DNA from 4 places in the Actinomadura meridiana genome. Region 1 is predicted to be linked to each of the others. Evidence: riboswitches for the same ligand, from Rfam matches in the RefSeq annotation. Region 1 holds a riboswitch; each other region holds the start of a gene.
What was found. A riboswitch is a leader RNA that binds a small molecule or an ion and turns the genes downstream of it on or off. The one in region 1 is predicted to bind cyclic di-AMP.
Positions count from the first base shown of each region.

Region 2: linked by a shared signal. The riboswitch ahead of ABD808_RS30745 (NlpC/P60 family protein) and the one ahead of ABD808_RS25220 (CHAP domain-containing protein) in region 1 are both predicted to bind cyclic di-AMP.
Region 3: linked by a shared signal. The riboswitch ahead of ABD808_RS11985 (gluzincin family metallopeptidase) and the one ahead of ABD808_RS25220 (CHAP domain-containing protein) in region 1 are both predicted to bind cyclic di-AMP.
Region 4: linked by a shared signal. The riboswitch ahead of ABD808_RS00335 (C40 family peptidase) and the one ahead of ABD808_RS25220 (CHAP domain-containing protein) in region 1 are both predicted to bind cyclic di-AMP.

Region 1 covers NZ_BAABAS010000019.1:73,777-78,913, reverse strand. The annotation lists gene ABD808_RS25230 (serine hydrolase) at 1-485, shown strand, start outside; gene ABD808_RS25225 (PP2C family protein-serine/threonine phosphatase) at 656-2,554, shown strand; cyclic di-AMP (ydaO/yuaA leader) riboswitch at 2,969-3,125, shown strand; gene ABD808_RS25220 (CHAP domain-containing protein) at 3,138-3,896, shown strand; gene ABD808_RS25215 (bifunctional glycosyltransferase/CDP-glycerol:glycerophosphate glycerophosphotransferase) at 4,112-5,137, shown strand, end outside.
Region 2 covers NZ_BAABAS010000021.1:198,165-203,301, forward strand. The annotation lists gene ABD808_RS30735 (multicopper oxidase domain-containing protein) at 1-194, opposite strand, end outside; gene ABD808_RS30740 (DUF4360 domain-containing protein) at 680-1,399, shown strand; gene ABD808_RS30745 (NlpC/P60 family protein) at 1,574-2,263, opposite strand; cyclic di-AMP (ydaO/yuaA leader) riboswitch at 2,270-2,413, opposite strand; gene ABD808_RS30750 (M28 family peptidase) at 3,099-4,484, shown strand; gene ABD808_RS30755 (helix-turn-helix domain-containing protein) at 4,705-5,137, shown strand, end outside.
Region 3 covers NZ_BAABAS010000005.1:592,294-597,430, forward strand. The annotation lists gene ABD808_RS11975 (L,D-transpeptidase) at 1-27, shown strand, start outside; gene ABD808_RS11980 (M48 family metallopeptidase) at 44-1,474, opposite strand; gene ABD808_RS11985 (gluzincin family metallopeptidase) at 1,471-2,781, opposite strand; cyclic di-AMP (ydaO/yuaA leader) riboswitch at 2,889-3,083, opposite strand; gene ABD808_RS11990 (C40 family peptidase) at 3,432-4,352, opposite strand; gene ABD808_RS11995 (NYN domain-containing protein) at 4,672-5,137, opposite strand, start outside.
Region 4 covers NZ_BAABAS010000001.1:73,608-78,744, reverse strand. The annotation lists gene ABD808_RS00350 (RDD family protein) at 1-514, opposite strand, end outside; gene ABD808_RS00345 (RDD family protein) at 519-1,364, opposite strand; gene ABD808_RS00340 (amino-acid N-acetyltransferase) at 1,369-1,890, opposite strand; cyclic di-AMP (ydaO/yuaA leader) riboswitch at 2,180-2,385, shown strand; gene ABD808_RS00335 (C40 family peptidase) at 2,491-3,420, shown strand; gene ABD808_RS00330 (transcriptional regulator) at 3,831-4,061, opposite strand; gene ABD808_RS00325 (LacI family DNA-binding transcriptional regulator) at 4,557-5,137, shown strand, end outside.

The DNA.
Region 1 (5,137 bases):
AGCAGATCATCGAGCGGATGGTGGCGCGGCTGGGGCTGACGGAAACGGCGCCGCCGCCCGATGAGAAGCCCGGGTTCTGGGGCTACACGGCGCTCAGCGCGCGGGACGTCGTGAAGACGTACCGGTATCTGCTGGAGAAGGCGCCGAAGGCGCAGCGGGAGTTCGTGCTCGCCCAGCTCAGCAAGTCGACGCCCTGCGGGACGGACGGTTTCGACCAGACGTTCGGGATCCCGAGCGCGGCGAAGCGGCCGTGGGCCGTCAAGCAGGGGTGGTCGGGGTTCGGGGACGTGCCCGCCGAGCCCTGTCGCGGACGGAGCGCGCAGCAGGTGGCGTACCGGCCGGATCTCGGGATCGGGCGGCCCGTACTTCACACCACCGGGGTGGTCGGCGACAAGATCGTGGTGGTGCTGACGCTGCAACCGGCGGGATCGTCGTTCCGGGCGGCGTCGCGGCGGGTCACGGAGCTCGCCCGGCAGCTCGTGTGACCTGCCTCACGCACCGGTCAACGATTGTCTCTGCGGACGGTCACCCTAGGGGACATCAGCGGAAAGCTCGGGCAAAGATATGGGCTTTTTGCGAACTCTGGGGCGAATAGTCCGCTGGTGTCGTATGTAGCTTTTTCTCCCAGGCACCCAGCGCCGAACGGGGGACAGGGTTGGCAGATGCGGAGAGCACCTGGGCGCAGCCCGGGGTGCACGTCGCGGACCTTGAGGACCTGCGGGACGCCGCGCACGACCGCGCGGTGCTGTCCGAGGCCCGGGTCGTGCTGGCCCGACGGCTCGGGGTGCCGCCGGGGGAGGCCCTCCAGCATCTGATCTGGCTCGCGCGCGATCTCGACATGGAGCTGATCGAGGCGGCGTCGCTGCTGGTCAAGGACGAGAACGGCGGTCCGGTGGGGGCAGTCGCGGCGGGCAGGGGAGCGCCCACGGCCGAGGAGGCAACGGCGGAGCGCCAGGCCGTCCTGTCGGAGGCGGAGGACATCCTGCGCCGGGTGACGGCCGAGGACACCGCGGGCGACGCGGAGATCCTCGCCGCCCTGCCGGACGATCCGGTGGCGCGGGCCGTGCTGGACGGGGCGCTCGACTCGTGCGCCCATCTCGTGCCGGTCAGGCAGCCCGACGGGGCCCTGGTGGACCTGCTGTTCGCCGACCTCAACGACGTCGCGCGGGACATGTTCGGGCGCGGCCGGGAGGAGCTGACCGGGTGGCGGCTGCTCCAGACGGACCCCGGCGCCGTGCTGAGCGGCCTCTTCGACGACTACGTGCGGGTCCTGGCGGACGGGACGACGTTGGAACGTTCCTCATTCCCGTACACGACGGCCCAGCGCGGCCTCTCCCGGTCGTCCAGGATGAGCGTCCGGTGCGTGCCCGTGCCGACCGGGCTGTGCGTCACCTGGCGCTACCACTATCGCGAGGACCGGGCGGCGCGGCGGCTGGAGCGGGTCGAGCGGCTCGCGCTGATCGGGTTCGGCGAGTGGGACCTCGCCACCGGCGAGACGGACTGGACGCCGCAGATGCGCGCCAACTACGGGCTCGGGCCCGACGAGGTGCCGCCGATGCCGCACGACCTGCCGAAGGTGGTGGCCGACGACGACCTTCCGCTCGTGGAGGAGGCCGTCCAGACGATGTTCTCGCGCCGCGAACCGGTGGAGGCCGAGCACCGCGTGATCGGCGAGGACGGGCGGCCCCGGCATCTGTGGGTGTTCGCGGAGCCGGTGCTCGCCGACTCGGGGCTGCCGGTCTCGATCAACATCGTGTCCCAGGACATCACCCGGCGGCGCGGCGTGGAGCGGGCGCTGGCCGAGACCCGGCGGCAGATGCTGAAACAGCGGGAGCAGACGGCGCAGGAGCGGCGGGTGGCGGTGACGCTCCGCCGCGCGATCCTGCCCGACGAGGACGAGATCGAGCAGCTCCCGGGCCTCGGCACGGCGATCCGCAGCCTGGCCGCCGAGAGCACGGCCCGCATCGGCGGCGACTGGTTCGCGACCCGTGTGCTGGGAGACGGCGCCGCGATGTTCGCCATCGGCGACGCCGCCGGACACGGCCTGCCCGCCGCCGCGGCGATGGCGCGCACCCGCAACGGGCTACTCGGCCTGATGTGCACGGGAGAGCGGTCCGGACGGCTCGTCGGCTGGCTGAACGACCTGGTGAGCAGCATGGACCCACCCGCGACGGGCACCGCCGTCGTCGCCCGCTTCGACCCGCGCGGGCGCGTCCTGGACTGGACGTGCGCGGGCCACCCGCCGCCGATCCTGATCCGGGCCGGGGAGGCGGTGCCGCTTGAGCTCGTGCGTGACCCGATGCTCGGGGCGATGCCGGGCTGGGAGTACACGACGGTCACGACGCGGCTGAGCCGCGGCGACATGCTCTTCCTGTACACCGACGGCCTGGTGGAGCGCCGGGACGCGGACCTGGACGAGCGCATCGAGCGCCTCACCGGCATCCTGCGGGACTGCGCCACCCAGCCCGAGATGCTGCTGGACGACGTCCTGGCGCGCATGGAGCACGACCGAGCGGCCGACGACACCACGCTCTTCGCCCTCCACGTCGAGTGACCGCCCGGTCATGTGACGTGCGTCTCACCGGATGTGGCCCCCGAGCGGCGCGCCACCGCACCCGTGACCTGCTCGTTCGCGGGTTCTTTACCATTTGATCGGCTTCCGGTAAGCCCCCGGGGCAAAGGGCTGCGGGGCCCTCGAAGAAAGATCGGGAAGACACCGGGGCTTGAGGGTGTTGGTAGTCCCTTGGAAGGGCTTTGAGCAGGCAAGACGGACTTTTGTGCCTGATTTGCTTTTCTTGCGAAGGTTGATACCTTCTACCTGAATCCGCAGCGCGTCCCATGCGTTGCTCCCGGCCGGGTGAGTTGCGGCCGAAGATCGCGGAGCGGATCCCGCCCGCGATGCGCCCGACGAGGGGCGCCAGCACATCAAGATCAGTCACTGAGATACATCCGCACAGCACCGCGCCCCCGCGGTGCGAGGCCGAGTCCGAACCGGTCCACCCGACCGGAACGGAGCCGGGGACCCAAGGTTCCAGGGGTGAATCGGCGCGCCCGAGAGTCGCGCCGTAGGGCTGCTTCCATGCCCGAATCCGTCAGCTAACCCGGTAGGCGTCATGGGAGACAAGGAGATTCCCTGTATGACCGGTCGTTTCGATCGTCTTTCGCTCAAGCATGTCGCCGCCGAGGACAAGGCCGTCGGTGCCGCCGTCGGCGCGGTCCTCGCCGGAGCCGTCGGGCTCGCGCTGTTCAACCCCCTCGGCGGCGGCAGCGCCGCGGCCGAGACCGCGGCCCAGGCGGCGGCCGTCGACAAGGGCGCCGTGTCCAGCGGGTCCGCGCAGGCCGCCGGGGCCGGCATGACCGCCGCTCAGGCGCGCGAGGAGGGCTTCAAGGTTCCCCCGCACGCGGTCAAGCCGTCCGAGGTGATCGACCTCGCGGAGAAGCAGGTCGGCGTCAAGGAGGGCAGGGGCGGCATGACCAAGTACCACAAGTGGTATGTGTCGACCCCGCACGCCAAGCAGACCGCCGACCGTGACGGCGGCTTCCCGGTCGCCGACTACAAGGGCGCGCAGTGGTGCAACATGTTCGTCTCGTGGCTCGGCGCCCAGACCGGCGTGGAGAACATGGGCTGGGACGCCTACACCGTCAAGCACGCCACCTGGTTCAAGGACACCGACCGCTGGGGCAAGAAGGCCAAGCCCGGCGCGGTCGTCTTCTTCGACTGGAAGAACGGCTCGAGCGGTGACATCGGCGACATCGACCATGTCGGCCTCGTCGTGAAGGACAACGGCAACGGCACGATCCGCACCGTCGAGGGCAACACCGACAACGCGGTCAAGGAGAAGACCCGCGACAAGTCCGAGGTCGTCGGCTACGGCTACCCGGACTACGCGTCCTGACCCACACCTGTAACAACAGGACCCGCACCACCGCACGCGCTGAGGGCGCCCGGCGACTCGCCGGGCGCCTTCGGGCGTTCCAGGGTGATGCGACCCATGTCTCCGCTGAAGGCGGGTAATGCCAAGCATTGACAGCCTTTGATCGGCCTTGGACCTCAGCACGGCGTTCCTGGATAGGAATCCTGCACCTGTCCGGCCGAACCGGAGGGAGGGCCATGCGGGCACGCCCGGACGTCAGCGTCGTCGTGATCGCCTACAACGACGCGCGGCGGCTGCCACGGGCCGTCGACTCGGCGCTGGCGCAGTCGCTGGGCGGCGTCGAGACGGTGATCGTCGACGACGCGAGCACCGACGGGACGGGCGAGGTCGCCGACCGGCTGGCCGCCGCGCATCCGGGACGGGTCAGGGCCGTCCGCCTCCCGGAAAACTCGGGCGGCTGCGGGCGGCCCCGCAACGCCGGGATCGAGGCGTCGACCGGCCGGTACGTGATGTTCCTCGACAGCGACGACCTCCTGGACCGGCACGCCTGCCTCAACCTGCTCGCCGCCGCCGAGGACGCGGCGGCCGACCTGGTGTCCGGGTTGTGCGAACGGATCTTCCTGGACGTGCCCGCGGGCGGGAAGGGCCGCGTCCGCCCCTGGTTTCCGTGGCTCTACCGGCGGCGGGCCGTCTACGGGCCGCTGGAGCAGAACCCCGAACTCCTCTACGACACGCTGTCGACCAACAAGGCCTACCGGCGCGACTTCCTGGACGAGCACGGCCTCCGGTTCGTCGAGGACCTGCACTACGAGGACCTGCTTTTTACCGCCGAGGCGTACCTGGCGTCCCGCCGGACCGTCCTGATCCCGCACCGCGTCTACACCTGGCTCGTCCGGGAGCGGGCGCCCGCGCCGTCTATCTCGGGCAGGCGCGCCGACCCGGCCAACTTCGCCGACCGGCTGGAGATTCACCGCCGTGTCGACCGGCTGTTCGCGCGGCGTGGCGCGCACGACCTGGCCTTGGCCAACGACGCCAAGTTCGTCAACCATGATCTTGCGCTCCACCTGCGTGAGCTGCGCGGACGCGACCCGGACCGGCGGGCCCGCTTCCTCGACCTTGTGGGCGAGTACCTGGCCGGGTTCGATCCGGCGGTGTTCGACCAGGCCAACCCGCTGCCCGCGATCGCCGCGTACCTGGTCCGCGAGGGCGACCACGCGGGGGCCCTCGCCGCCGCCGAGTACGACGGCCTCGCCGACTGGCCC
Region 2 (5,137 bases), on a different contig from region 1:
TGCGGGTCCGGGAGCAGCTCGGGATGTCGCACCGGATCGGGGAACGGGGTGGGAAAGGTCTCCGCGACCGTGTTCAGCGCCGTCTCGTGCTCGGCGAGAGTGAAGATCATTCCATTGCCGTCGTGGTCCCCGTGCGCGTCGTAGACGATGGGAACGTGCAGCGCCACGACGTCGTACACCCTGGTCACGGGCATCTCTGAATTCCCCCTGGAACTCCCGTTGTGCCGGAGACCGCCGGTCCGATGGCGGCGGCCCTGGACGTGCGCGGGGTGTGCGCGGTACGTCTGCGGGGTTCGCGGGGCGCGCGTCGTATCCGTCTTGCGCGGGGTGTTGACTCTATGACGACTCAGGGAGTCAGGAGGTTCCCGGCCAGGTGTGGCCATCTCCGCCGTTCACCGTCGGACGCCCCCGTCCGCGCCCCGGATCCCATGTCCCAAATCACTCTCCGTGCGTCCTTAAAGAGAGATTCAAAAGCGCAGTTAATTGTGAATAAGGGGCAATACCAGGGTGTTGACGGCCCGCTTGGCGCGGGAATAACCTCTCCGCAGATTCTCCGGTCCGAGAGGATCACCATTCAGCCCCGGCCGACAAAGTCTCCCCGAAACCGCCCGGAACGGCCGGCGAGAGCATGTGCGACGACGAAGTCGCCGGGGCAACTACCCCCCTGAGAGACCCCCCCATGATGAACGCCAAACGATTGGGAATCGCGCTTGGTGCGGCGGTGCTCGTCCCCGCCGTGGCGACGGTTGCCTATGTCGGCACCAACGGCGCCGACGCAGTGACGGCGGGCCCCGTGGCCGCCGCCGAACCCGCTCCCGACGCGCCCGAGTTCGAGCCCGTGCCCGACGCCGCGCCGGCGCCCAGGGACGTCACGATCCAGGTGGAGACCATCCTCGGTTCGGGCTGCCCCGCCGGTACCACGAAGGTCGTGCCCACGCACAACAACGCCGCCTTCACGGTCATCTACCAGAAGTACATGGCCTGGGCCGGCGGCGAGGCCCCGCCCACCGAGTTCCGGCGCAACTGCCAGATCAACGTCAAGGTCAACGCCCCTGAGGGCTACACATACGCGGTCGTCGGAGTCGTGTCCCGCGGCGCCGCCCACGTGGAGAAGGGCGCCACCGCCCTGCGCAGCACGAACTACTACTTCCAGGGCAGCTCCGAGAACGTCTCGGTCAACCACGAGATCAACGGCCCGTACGACGGCGCCTGGCGGTTCCGCGACCGCACCGACCCGGCCAAGCGGGTCTACGCCCCGTGCGGCAAGGAACGCAACCTGAACATCAACACGCAACTTCGGATCGACAAGGGCGACTCCGACGCGAAGAAGCCCAGTTTCATCGCAATGGAATCGACAAACGCGGACGCGGTCTACCACCTGACCTGGAAACGTTGCTAGTCGATCGCCAGATCCAGCCACAAATCGAATCCTGAACCAGTTTGACTTGGGGTTCGCGTTCATGGGCGCCGTCCGGGCGCCCATGAACGCGTTTCCATTCTTTTTGTCGCCACCTGATCACGGAGTGCGCCCGGTTTCGGACGGGACGACGCCGTGATCAGGTGGCGTCCCGCGTTACAGGTTCTTCGGCCGGTACGCCTTGTACTCGCTGCCCGACGACAGACCGTAGTCGCGCGTCCGGTGGTCGGTGCCGTAGCGGCCGCGCTGCTCGAACGCCCAGTAGGACGTGTGCTTGCCGTTGGCCCACTTCTCGAAGATGACGACGTGCCGGGTGGTGTTGGTGCCCTCGGCGTCCATGACGAGGTCGCCCTTCTTCAGCTCGTCCATCGAGATGCGCTCGGTGTACCGCGACGAGGTGAAGCCGACGGTGTTCGGGCCAGGTCCGGGCAGCCCCAGCGCCATCGCCACGAAGCCGGAGCAGTCGGTGCGGTAACCCTCGTGGGTCCTGGTCTGGCTGTAGGGCACGCGGTCGGAGGTGTGCGGGTTCCAACTCCTGGCCCGCTCGATCACCTTGGTACGCGCGCTCTTCGCGCTGTTGGACGACCTCTCGCCGTCCTTCCGGTCGCTCGTGTCGTCCGACTTCTCGCTGGAGGCGTCGGCGTGGCCGTCGCTCTTCTCGGGGGTGAGGAACTCGGCCGCCGTGACCGGGGCGCCGGAACGGGCGCCGGAGTCCCCGTCGGACGACAGGGTGACCTGCGCGGTGGCCGCGACCACGCCGCAGAAGGCGAGGCCGAGCACGGCGCCGGTGGTCCGGGGGCCGAAGGGGAAGCGGTTCTTGTCGTGCTTGTCGTGCTTGCCTTTCAAGGGCACTCCTAGCTTCCAAGCCGCCTACCGGGTTAGCTGACGGGTTCGGACGTGGAAGTCGCCCTACGGCCTGGAACAGGCCGATTCACCCCAGATGCGACGGGTGGGTCCCCGGCTCCGCGCGCGGCGCGGACTCGGCGTTGCCGCTGCGATCCTGTGGGCACGACGGCCCGTCACGGGACCCTGTGTCCCGTGCGCGAAAGAGCGGCGCGGATGGTCTTGGCACGCCCCCGTCGGGGGCCGTGCTTGTGTGTTCGGGTCCTGGCGTCCGTCAGCGCCGCACGCTCATCGCGTGCGCATGGGCGGGCTGAGAGGGGCCTCGGGGAGACCCTGCGCGGCAGGACCGGACGACACGTGGCTCGCGCCGTCACCCCACCCGACGGGGCCGGGTGGAGCGGGCGTGTCCACGGGGGGACACGGGGGGGAAGGCGCCTGGCGGGCGCTTCGGTGAGCGACAAGCTACTCCGAACGCCAAAGGATGGCAAACCCCGACAAAATCATGATCGTCGCAGGTCAGCGACCCAGGCTCGGACGATCTTCGCGACGGCGGGCCGGGGCGCCCCGTCCGGGGGCCGTGCCGGGTCCTCGCCGTTAGCGTCCCAGGTGGAGGGGCATGTGCGGGAAAGGCGGCGGCCCTTTTCGCCGACGATCTTGATCATCGCGTCCGCTCCGGAAGGGGACAAGATCTGCCATTGACCCGGCCGTCCTTGATCAACGAGGCCGACCTTGATCACGGTTCTGTTGCGGACCTTCTGACCATTCTTGTCCGACTTGTCGCGATTTCATAGATTCACCGGCAACGGGGCCCCGTCCCCCAGCTCCCGAGGAGATGCCAATGTCCGAGGTCAACCGCCGTGACCTGCTCGCCGGGGTCGCGGCCTTCACCGGATTCGCGACCGTGGGCCTGCTGCCCGGCACCGCCGCCGCCGCGACCCGGCAGCGCCCCGGCGCCGTCCGCCCGCCCACCCTCACCACCGGCGACAGGGCCGTCGTCGGCCGCATCGACATCCGCCGGGCGATGCGGCACCTGAAGGTGCTCAGCGACGAGATCGGCTTTCGCATCGCCGGAACCGAGTCCGAGCACCGCGCCGCCCGCTACATCGCCGGGCAGCTGCGCCGCCTCGGCTACGACGTCGAGCTTCAGCCCTTCCCCGTCCCCGACAAGGCCCTCGCGGAGATCCGCGCCAAGGGCGAACGGCTCTGGCAGACCGCCGCCTCCGCGCAGGGCGCCACCGGCCTCGCGGACGGCGCCGTGCTCGACGTCGGCAAGGTCGTCGAGGTCCCGGGCGGTGCGCGCGGCAAGCTCGTGCTGTTCGACCGCGTCGCCGGGAAGGAGACCGACCAGGCCAAGGCCGCCGAGGCCGCGGGCGCCAAGGCGGCGCTCATCGCCAACGTGCGCACCGACACCTACCCCGAACGCAAGGCCGCCACGTTCACCCCGAACCTCGCCGGGACGGTCGCGATCCCGGTGCTGGGCCTCGCCGAATACCACGGCGAACGGATCCGGGCGGGTGCCAAGCGCCTGTCCGTCGAGGTCACTCTGCACTCGAAGCTGACGTCCTACAACGTCCTGGCCGAGCGGAAGGCGTCGCTGGGCAATGACGGGAACAATGACGGGGACAGCGACGCGAACAAGGCCGTCATCGTCAGCGCCCACTACGACACCGTCCCGGGCTCGCCCGGCGCCAACGACGACGGCAGCGGCGCCGTGCTGTGCCTGGAGCTGGCGCGCGTCCTCCGCAACCTGCCGACCCGGCAGGCGATTCGCATCTGCCTGTGGGGTTCGGAGGAGCTTGGGCTGGTCGGGTCCAGGCACTACGTGAAGCAGCTCGACGACGAGGGCGTCAAGCAGATCACCGGTGTCTTCCAGAACGACATGGTCGGCACCAGCCATCCGGCCGCGGAGACCTACTGGCTGCTGTCCCTGGACGGCTCCGACAACACCACCACCGTCGCGGTGAAGGACGCCGCGCGCCGCCTCGGCCACCTCGACCAGGTGCGGGGGCCGACGGCCCGCGGCTCCAGCGACCACGAGTCCTTCTCCGAGCGCGGCATCGCCGCGGGCAACTACAGCTGGCGCGGCAACGACGCGCCCAGCCAGCTCGAACCCGTCTACCACACGCCCGAGGACAGGATCGTCCAGAACGTCAGCGTGGAACGGCTCCGCGCGTCCATCGAACTGATCGGCTGCGCCGCCTACGACGTGGCGCGTCGCACATAACCGAGAAGCGGTGTCCAACGGGGCGGCGCGCGGACGGACCGTGCGCCGGATGATAGGACCGTGAGAGGCCGGGCCGTTGCCCCGTGCGGCCCGGCGACCGCTTGCGTGTCGGCGCGGACACCGATGGTGAAGACACCCTGCTTCCACGGCGAATCGGCACTAGTGTTGACATCACAGAATGCAGCCGATTCGTGCCGCACAGTGGCGCGTGGGAGCCGACGTGGACGCGCTTCAACCCGACGAAGTCCCCGAGGCGGGGCGCCGTGTGCGCGGCCCCGCCGACAGCGGCCCCACGGTGCTGCGCATCCTGCTCGGCGGCCAGCTGCGGCGGCTGCGCGAGGCGAGGGGCATCCCGCCCAAGGACGCGGGGGACGCCATCCGCGCCTCCGCCTCCAAGATCAGCCGCCTGGAGCTCGGCCGCGTCGGGTTCAAGAAACGCGACGTCGCCGACCTGCTCACCCTGTACGGCGTCGTCGCGGACGAGGAGCGCGAGCCGCTGCTGAGCCTGGCCGAGGGCGCCAACAAACCCGGCTGGTGGCAGCGCTACAACGACATCCTGCCGCCCTGGTTCGAGGTCTACATCGGGCTGGAGGAGGCGGCGTCCGGGCTGCGCGTCCACGAGACGCGGTTCGTCCCCGACCTGCTCCAGACCG
Region 3 (5,137 bases), on a different contig from region 1:
GACAAGCCGCGCGCCGAGGGCCACTGACAGCGCGCCTCGCCCGTCACGGTGCTCGGCGCAGCGGCGGGGGTTCCGGGACGTGGTGCATGCGCGCCCAGTTGCGGGCCATGGCGATCCGGTCGGGCCCGGACGGGTGCGTCATCCACAGCAGGTACTCCAGGGCGTCGGGCTTCAGGTCGGAGATGTTGCGCACCGACAGCTCGTGCTGCATCGACACGAACGTCGACGGGTCGCGGGTGAGGTTCAGCGCGTGCGCGTCGGCCCGTGCCTCGATGCGACGGCTCACGAGGTTCTGGACGGGCGCGCCGAGCTGCGTCCCGGCCGCCACCAGCGCGAGGACGAGCGCGATGGACCGCGGATCCGCCGCCCCACCGCGTTCACGTTCCCCGGGCTCTCTGGGTTCCCCGGGGGGACCGGTAGGGGCGACTCCCGCGCGGCGCAGGAGCCATGGAGAGGTCATCAGGAGGTAGAGCAGGCACATCGCCCCGGCGATGCCGAGCGCGCCCACGAGCGTGCCGTACAGGACGTCGTCGCGCTTGGCGTGGCCCAGCTCGTGCGCGACGATCGACTCCACCTGGGGGCGCGGCGACTTCAGCAACGTGTCGTACAGGACGATCCGGCGCGTGGAGCCGAACCCCGACACGTAGGCGTTCAGCGACGTCGTCCTTCTGGAGGCGTCCGCGACGAGCACGTCCTTGACGGGCACGCCGTCCCGTCGCGCCATCGCGAGCAGGTCGCTGCGCAACTGCCCCTGCGGCAGCGAGTGGAACTTGTTGAACACCGGCTCGACGGCGATCGGGTAGATGAACGACACCAGGACGACGAGGACGAAGCCCCCGGCGGCGGCGCCCGTCCACCAGTAGCGGGGGAAGCGGCGTACCACCGCGTACAGGAGCAGCAACGCGATCGTGGTGATGACCCAGCTGACGCCGAGTGACCTGAGCTGGTCCAGGAGCCACTCCGGCCACGTCTGCGTGGACAGCCCGTACCGGCGCAGCACCGACTCGCCCCAGATGTCGAACGGGAGCCCGACGACGCGCAGCAGCGTCGCGAGCGCGGCGGACGCGATGACGACGCGCAGGAACCGGCGGCGGACACGGCCCGTGACCAGGCCGATGAGCCGCGCGCCGAGCGGGCTCAGCCCCAGCGCGAGGATCACCAGGAGGCCGACGACGAGGCCCGCGTAGGCGGGCGGGTTGATGGCCGAGTCGAACGCCCGGGACCGGGCGATCTCGGCGGGGGAGAAGTCGAGCGCCGGATCGGGCCGCACCCGCCCGCCGGGGACGTCGCCGGGCAGCGGGTTCCACGGCGTGGTCAGGGCGAGGACGACCCCGACCGCGGTGAACAGCACGGCGGCGGTGATGGCGGCGGCCGTCCGGGGCCGTCGCGTCCGCGTGCCGCCGTCCGCCTCCTCGCTCCTGTCCTCCGTGAGGGGACGGCTCCCCGCGCCTCCCGCCTCGCTGCGCTCACTCATGCGAGTTCCTTCTTCAGATAGTCGCGCCACAGGGCGATGAAACGGTCCCGGGTGAGCCCCAGCACGTCGCGCAGCGCGGTCTCCTCCGGAACGCGCCCGGCGGTCCGGTAGAGCCGTACGAGCGTCGCCTCACCGTATCGGGCGGCGATCATGCGGCAGGCGAGCCATGCCTCCTGGTAGGCCTGGGACAGACGCGGCGAGCCGCCGGAGAACGCGGCGGCGGCGGGCGGCGCGGCGGGGATCCGTCCGGCCGTCACCTCGCGGCGCAGCTCCCCGGCCGCCGACCGGACGGAGATCTTCGCGCCCCGGTAGCCGACGTAGTCGGCGAAGCCCTCGATGAGCCACAGCGGCGTCGTCCGGTCGCGGGCGCCGCCGGTGGCGACATGGGTCAGCTCGTGGGTCAGGACGACGTCGCGTCCCAGGCTGTTGAGGCGGCCGAACGTGCCGGGGGAGATGATGACGCGGTCCTCCCCGGCGCCCCCTTCGGCGGACGGCGCGAGGGTCGCGAGCGCGGCGATCTCGCCGAGCCGCTGCCCCGGACCGGCGAGCGCGGCCGCGAGGGACGCCGAGGCGGGCACCAGCGCGACGACCCGCCGCGCCCAGGTGCCGCCGACCACGCCGCTGACGACGGGTACGGCCGCGTCGAGGCGTCCGGCGATCTCGTCGAGCCCGGTGGCGTCGCCGATGACGAGGCTGGCGCGGCCGTTGACCACCGACAGTGGGCCGCCGTCCCAGATCTCGGCGTCGTCGTGCAGGTTGTGGGACGAGCCGTCGCCGACGATCGTCCAGGCGCCCGAGCGCGGGGCCAGTGCCAGGTACCGGGTGCGGGCGACGTCGCCGTGGTCGAAGCCGCGCAGCCGGTACCGGGTCTCGACGCGGAGGATCGCGACGTCCTTCGCGCCGTCCACGGTCTGGGTGGCGACGGCGCGTTCCCGCCAGCCGTCGAGGGGAAGCGCGCGGATGTTGCCGTACAGGCGGGACTGGGCGTCCCGGAACGCGGTGGGTGCGGAGCCGACCGTGGTGAGGAAGGCCGTCCGGTCGCCGGTCCGCACGGCCCGCGCGCGGCTGTCGAGGACGGTGGCGGCGTCGCCGGGCGTGAACGCGGCGGCAGCACCGTTCCCGCCGATGGCGCGTGCGTCGGGCGTCTCGCCGCCGGACCGCGCGCGGACGAGGCCCGCGCCGCCCGCGAGCAGCGCGGCCGCCCCGCCCGCGCCGAGGGCAAGCGCCCTGCGCCGCGTGACGGGCCCGCCGTGGGTGCCGCCCTGCGTGCCTCTGTGCCTGTCGCTGTGGGCGGAGCCGTCCTCCATGCGCGCGATCCTATGCAGCCAGCGGATGGGCATGCCGATGCGAAGCCGAAAGAGGGCGTGGCCGCACGGGGCGACCACGCCCAGGTAACGCTGCGGAATTCACTCCTTCGTTCTTCCTAGACGCCTACCGGGTTAGCTGACGGGTTCGGGCGAGGAAGTGGCCCTGCGGTGGGCCCTCACCGGTTCTCCGGAGAGGCGCACCGATTCACCCCGGGCGCCGGGGGTCGTCCAGGAACGGTCCCTGGACTCCGGCGCTGTGGGTCCCCGGTTCCGCCGTTCGGCGGACTCGGCGCTGCCGCTGCGATCCTGGGGGCGAGATGGGGCCCGTGCGCGGAACCTGTCTCCCGCGTGCGAAAGAGCGGCGCCTGTTGTCGTGCGCGGACGGCCCGTGGAACCGCCGTGGCAGCGCGCTCAGCGCCATGCACGCTTCGGCGTGCGCACGGTGGGCCGGGTCCGGCCGGGGGGGAAGGCGGCACGTGGCTCGCGCCGCCGTCACGCGGCGCCTGGTGGGCGTCGCGGGCACCCGGCGCCTGGCCGGCGCCGTGAGTGGTACAAGGTACCAAAGCCCCAAGAGAAGGCAAACCCCTACAAAATTAACAACGGACCAGGTCAAAGCCTGGTCCGTTGCCGGAAGACGAGCCGTCCGAACGTCAGGGACGCCCGGCGCCGTAGTAGTTGCTCAGGTAGTAGCCCGAGGTGATGTTCACGATCTCGACGTTCTTGCCCGTGCGCGGGGCGTGGATCATCTGCCCGTTGCCGATGTACAGGCCGACGTGGCCGAGGCTGCTGAAGAACACCAGGTCACCGGGCTGTAGGTCGCTCTTGTTGACCCGCTTGGTGGCGGCGTACTGCGAGTTGGTGGTGCGGGTGATGTTCACGCCCGCCGCCGCCCACGCCTTCATGGTCAGGCCGGAGCAGTCGTAGGAGCCGGGACCCTCCGCACCGTACTGGTACGGCTTGCCCTTCTGCGCGAAGGCGAAGTTGAGCGCCGCGCGGGCCGAGCCGCTGGCCGGGCCGTTGTAGGTACCGCCGATGCCGCCCCCGGAGGAGGACGTGCCGCCGCCGAGCCTCCGGACGACCGCCTCCTGCTTCTTGACCTTCTTGTCCAGGTCCGCCTTCTGCTTCTTCAGGTCGTCGGACTTGGTCTTCACCTCGTCATAGGCGGTCTTGGCGACGGACTGCTCTCGCCGCAGCCGCTGCGTGGTGGCGAGGAACTGGGTGAGCTGGGAGCCGCGGTCCCGCGACAGATGGGACAGGACCGCCGCCTGGTCGAGGACCGCCTGCGGGTCGCTGCTGCCGACGAAGCCGGTCACGTCCGTCTGCTCGCCGTTCTTGTACGCGGTGGCGGCCATCTGGGCGATCTTGGCGCGCTGCTCCTCGAAGGCCGTCTCCTCTTTCTTGGAGGCCTTCGTCGCGGCGTCGAGCTTCTTCTTGGCGACCTTGAGCTGCTCGCGGTTCTGGTTGTACTTCTCGACCTTCTGGTCCATCTCCTCGTTGAGCTTGTTGAGCTTCTTCTGCTCCTCCGCCTTGTTCTGCTTCGGCTTGGCGTGCGCCACCGCCAGCGGAGACATGAGTGAAGCCGTCAGGGTCAGGCAGGTGACGGCCGCCAGGCGGCGGGATACGCCTCTGCTCGCCAGGCCGCCTCTCCGGTCACGCCGCTGCGCTGGTGTCCCGTTGAGATCTTTGGCCACGGTCGGTTTCGCCCCTCTCGTCCACGACGTCAGCGGACGACACTAGCGAGGGTCAACACCCGTCACAACCGATTCGTCTCTCTTTGATCGACATCGGGGGAAAAGTGTCCACTCTCCGTGAAAGGCAGGTCACGGACCGCGAGCCGCTCCTTATGACGGCCTTATCCGCGTCTTAATCGCCCACGGCCGGTTGGTCGCCCTACGAGCGGCCGAGCCGCCGCAGCAGCAGCGTCGACGGGCACGGGCGGGCGCTCGCCCGGCGCGCCGCGTCCGCCACCTCCCGGTCGGACGACACCACGACGATGGCGCGGCCCTGCGGCTCCGCCCGGACGAGGTCGGCGATCAGCTCGTCCGCGGTCTGCCCCGGACGGCTGAACAGCACCCGGACGCCGCGCGGCGCCGCGATCGCCACGGGCGCGTCCAGCTCCGCGCCGTCGAACACGCACGTGATCTCGGCGCGGGTTTGCGCGGCGAGCCCGCCGAGCCCCGACAGCAGCCTGCTGCGCTGGTCGGCCAGCGGCAGGTCGCCGTAGCCGGTCTTGGTGACGTTGTAGCCGTCCACGACGAGGTGGACGCGCGGCAGCGTCAGCAACCGGTCGAGTAGTTGCGGGTCGCTGTCGGACAGTGCCCGGCCCGGCAGCGCGCGGTGGGCCAGCCGGTCCGGC
Region 4 (5,137 bases), on a different contig from region 1:
CCGCGATCGGCAGCGAATAGATCGCGGCGCGGAGAACCGCGCGTCCGACGTCCAAGGGGGCCTGGTCGTCGACGAAGACGTTCCGCGTACTGGCTCCTTCTACGGGCCCTGCGTCAGGCTCCTGCTTCTCGTCCGAATCGGCCGTGGGCGGCGCTGTGGCGGCTGCTGAGCCCGCGTCAGCGTCCGAGGTCCACGACGATGGGGGCGCCAGCTCGGCCGCCTCACCGTCGCGAGTCACGGCGATCGCTGAATCGGTCACTGAATTCGCGCCGGGAACGCCGACGACGACCTCTATACCGGCGACGCGCTTGCCGAGTGTCCGTCCCCAGAGCGCCAGCTGAATCGACTCGTACAGCAGCATGCACCCGGCCACGGCGGGCGGAGCGACCACGTCCACCGCATGCGCTGCCACTACAGCGCGGACGACGACAATGACCGGCACACCAACGATGAGCGTGTCGATGATGCGCGCCAGGAGACGCTGCCCCGGTTCGGCGAGCGGTGCCTCCGTCACGGGTCTATTCCGCGTACTCGTCGTACTCGTCGTATCCGACCCGCTCGTCAATGACGAGCGTGCCGGCGAAGCGGTCGTGAAGAGACTGGTGCAGAGGCTGGTCCCAGATCGCCCACAGGTAGGCCATCAACGCACCCGCCCAGACGAGCACCATCCCGTATGCGGCGTAGTCCCAGACCATCACCGCGACGACGAGGAAGAAGAAGACACCGACCTGATAGCCCACATGGACGATCCCTGCGCGCCAGATGGCCTGCGTGGTGGTCAGTGGTTCTCCGCCAGGTGCCTGGACGATGCCGAGACCCATGACCCGCTTGCCGAGAGTCCGTCCCGACATGGTCAGTTGGACGGCCTCGTACAGCAACGGCAGCACCGACAGAACACAGAACAGAGTGAAGATGATGGGCCAGTTCCACACACCGCCCTCGTCCTCTGTCTTGCTGCCGGGCTTGCCCAACCCGAACGCACCGATCGTGATGGGCAGGACGAGCGCGAAACCGAAAACCGCCACAAGCGCGTTGTCGAGGATCCGCGCGGCGGCCCGGCGGAGTATCGGAGCCAGCGGCTGGTCGCCGCCGTTGGAACCGCCGTACTGGTCATAGGACGAGTCGTACGCCTCGTCATGCCCGGGCTGGTCCCCCCACTGCTGTTGCTGCCACTGTTGGGTTCGTGGCTGAGGCTGTTGCTGGCGTTGAGGCTGTTGCTGGCGTTGATGCTGCGGCTGGGGTTGGCGGGGCTGCGACTGGGGTTGCGGTTGCTGCTGGGGTCCTCGATACGGGGGCGGCGGGCCGTACGACCCCTGCCCCTGCTGCGGCTGGTGTCGCCGCCCACGGTCGGGGAAATCGCTCATTCGGTCAGCCCTCCAGGCGAAGCAACATCCGGGTGTTCCCCAACGTATTGGGCTTGACCCGATCGAGGTTCAAGAACTCCGCAACGCCTTCGTCGTAAGAGCGGAGAAGCTCCTCGTACACCTCTGGCGCCACCGGAGTCCCGAGGATCTGCTCGAAGCCATGCCGCGTGAAGAACTCCACTTCGAAGGTAAGGCAGAACACCCTCCGCACGCCGAGTTCCCGCGCGGTCTCCAGCAGACGGACGACGATCCGGTGCCCGATGCCACGTCCGCCGTACTCCTTGTCCACGGCGACGGAGCGGACCTCCGCGAGGTCCTCCCACATCACGTGCAGCGCGCCGCAGCCCACGATCGGCCCAGGAGTGCCGTCCTGGATGTCCTCGGCGACCCAGAACTCCTGGACGTCCTCATACAGCTTCACCGTGGACTTCTTCAGCAGGCGTCGTCCCGAACCCGCGTACAGGTCGACCAGCCTGCGGATCTCTTGAACGTCGGCGGTACGGGCTCGCCGGATCACGACCTCCACAAACAGGCGAGATTATCGAACGCGCGGCGTTGCCCGACTTCCGGCAGGGGCTTAACGGAGGCTTGGCAAGGTCTTGCATGAGGCGCCGTCCACACCAAGTAACTAGTTATAAGCGACCACGCGGGGCCATGACCCGTCGAAAAGTGAGACGGGCCACACCTTTCGGAACGGCGACACGCCCTCTCCTTCCCACCGACAGGCCGTGCCACGTGCGTTTTCGCATGTTCTGGTTGGCATTCCCTGCCGGTTCCGTTAGTGTCCTGCGCTGACGTCGGCCTTCCGCAGGACGGAGGCCGCACCGCCGAGTCCCCGGGTCGCAACCAGTGCCCCGAGGAGCCGGGGACCCACTTCCGGAGCCTTCGGGGACCTCCCCCGGGCTGACGCCGTGAGGGGTGAATCCGCGACCGCGTGGAATCGATCCGCGCGCCACCCGTGGACGGGCTACTCCAGCCCTAACCCGTCAGCTAACTCGGTAGGCGGACGAGGAGAGGAGAATTCGTGGAGCCATCGCGCCCTGCTTCCTTTTCACGATCTGCTCGGTCACGCTCCCGGCACTCGTCATCAGGTCGCGCGGCATGGTTCCGTGGCCGGACGATCACCGTGGTCGGCGCCCTAGTGGCGGGCCTTTCGGTCGTACCGCAGACGGTCGGCACGGCCAACGCCGATCCTGAGCCGTCCACCAAGGAACTCAGGACGAAGGCGTTCAAGCTCGCCGACCAGCTGGAGCAGCTCACCGAGCAGTACAACGGGCTGAAGGTCAAGCTCGCGCAGTCGCAACGCGCCGCCAAGGTCGCCACCGACAACGCCGAGCGGCAGGAGAAGACTCTCCAGGGCCTTCGCGAAAAGGTCGGCTCTCTGGCCGCGACCAGTTATATGCAGGGCGGCTCCGACCCCACAGTCTCGTTCGTCGCCTCGCAGGACCCGCAGGCCGTCCTCGACCAGGCGTCCACGCTTCGCTACTTCGCCAAGCGGGACAGCAGCAAAGTCCTCATCCTGATGCAGGCCATGCAGGCCGCACAGCGCGCGCGCAAGTCCGCCGAGGCCCGCTCCACGCAGGTCAAGGAATTGCGGACACAACTCGACTCGCAGCGCAAGAAGGTCACGGACGCCTACGAGAAGACCCGCGGCAAGCTCGTCGAGCGCGACCCCAGCATGCTCGCCAAGCTTCCCGTCATCGGCACCGGCAAGGCCGCACAGGCGCTGCGGTACGCGATGGGCAAGCTCGGCGACCCGTACGTCTGGGGCGCCGCGGGTCCCAGCACCTTCGACTGCTCGGGCCTGACGATGTGGGCCTACCGGCAGGTCGGCATCAACCTGCCGCACTACACCGGCAGCCAGTTCAACGCGGGCACGCACGTGTCGCGCAGCCAGCTCCAGCCGGGCGACCTCGTGTTCTTCTACTCCGACCTGCACCACATGGGGATGTACATCGGCGGCGGCAAGATGATCCACGCCCCCCACACCGGTGACGTCGTGAAGATCGCCTCCATGTCGGGACGTCCCTTCGCGGGCGGCGTCCGGGTCGCCTGACAGCGTCGACTTCGACCGGGCGCGGCCGGGCTCAGGATCGGTGGAAACGCGCGCCTGGTCTGTCTTTCTGAGAGTTTGTCGACCTCAGGTCGCCGTGGCAGGTCGCTGTGGCGTGCCGCGAGCACAGAAACGAGTGCCGAGGCGATTCCGGACACATTCGAGATTTCCCGGGCATATTCGAGAGATCCCGGGCAATCTTCACAGGATCCAGGGCCCGTTCACGACATTCCGGGCACATTCGAAAGAACCAGGGTCTTCTGAACGCCGTCCAGCGGCGACGCCTCCCGCAGGGACCTACCTGCCGGGACGTGGGCGCCGCCGCCGCGGGGTCGGACGGAGGTTCAGAAGAGTTCGCCGCCTGGATTCCGGTGACGCCCGCCGTCCCCGGACGAGCGTCATTGGTACTGCTGCTAGATGAGCTGCCTTCGGGCCGCCCACACCACGGCCTCGATAGGGGTGTTGACCTCCAGCCGGTCGCAGATGGTCCGCAACCGGCGCCGCAAGGTCCGGGCGCTCAGTTCCAGCTTTCGTGCCGCCACATCGGCGGTGACACCGCTGGCGATCTGAGCGAGGAGCCGAATCTCCTCCTCGTTCAGTCCATAATCGTCGGTGCCACGACGTGCGAGTGTGGCCTGTTCCACTCCGTCCTCCCTCGTCCGTGGTGATGACCGCGGGGATGCAGCCGTCCGCTGCACAGGCACGGGTTGGCCTCGATCTGTACGCGCGTTGGGTTGCCGGGTCCGGAGCCCCTCCGGACTCAGATCATCGGTTGGGTTCCTTTTTATGTCTCACGCGCTTGGCCGGAGGTGGCCGTTGGGCCGATTGCGGGGGTGTCAGGGGGAACTCCGGGTGACGATTCACACGTTGGCAAGCAGAGGGAGACGGGATGAGATCGCCAGCCATCCGCACCCGCCCCTTCTCCTTGAACTCGCCAGATCTCGCCGTGGTCGAAGATCGTGAATCGTTTCAAGCTACGCTTCGGCTCGGAACGCTAGGCGGCCGGATCCGGCCCGTCAAGCTCCGGTTCAGTGCAATCTGCACCCGATTGGTCGCGGTACGTGACCGACCATTCGCGGATGCACGATGCAAAACGCCACTACCTGGGGAAACACGCCTGGGACGGGACGAGGAGCGAGTTGCCACAGACCAGTATTCGTGAGGTCGCGAGGCGTGCTGGAGTCTCAGTTGGGACCGTTTCGAATGTCCTAAACCGGCCAGACCTCGTGGCCGAAGCTACCCGTAATCGTGTTCGAGCAGCGATCGAGGAGCTCGGATTCGTCCGGAACGAGTCCGCTCGGCGGCTCCGCAAGCGTCCGGAACGCACCGCCGGAGAGTTCGGCAACGAGCCGCGACGCGCGTTCGGCGTCGTCGTCGAAGACCTCGCCGACCCGTACGCGACCGCCGTCGTCAGCGGGGCCGAGGCCGCGCTCAACGCGGCGGGCCACGACGCGCTCTGGCTGTCCAGCGACCACTCGCCCGCCAAGGAGCGGCGCTCGGTGGATCTGCTGGAGGAGCAGAACGCCGCCGGCGTCCTGATCATCCCGGTCGGGCTCGGCTCCCGGGACATCTCCCGCCTCCGCGCCGCCGGAATGAGCGTGGTGCTGATCGACCGGGACGCGTCCGATGTGTGCTCCGCCCAGGTCGACCATGTCGCGGGCGGCGAGATCGCGGCCGCGCGCCTGCTCGGCATCGACCGTGAGCGGATCGCCTTCGTGAC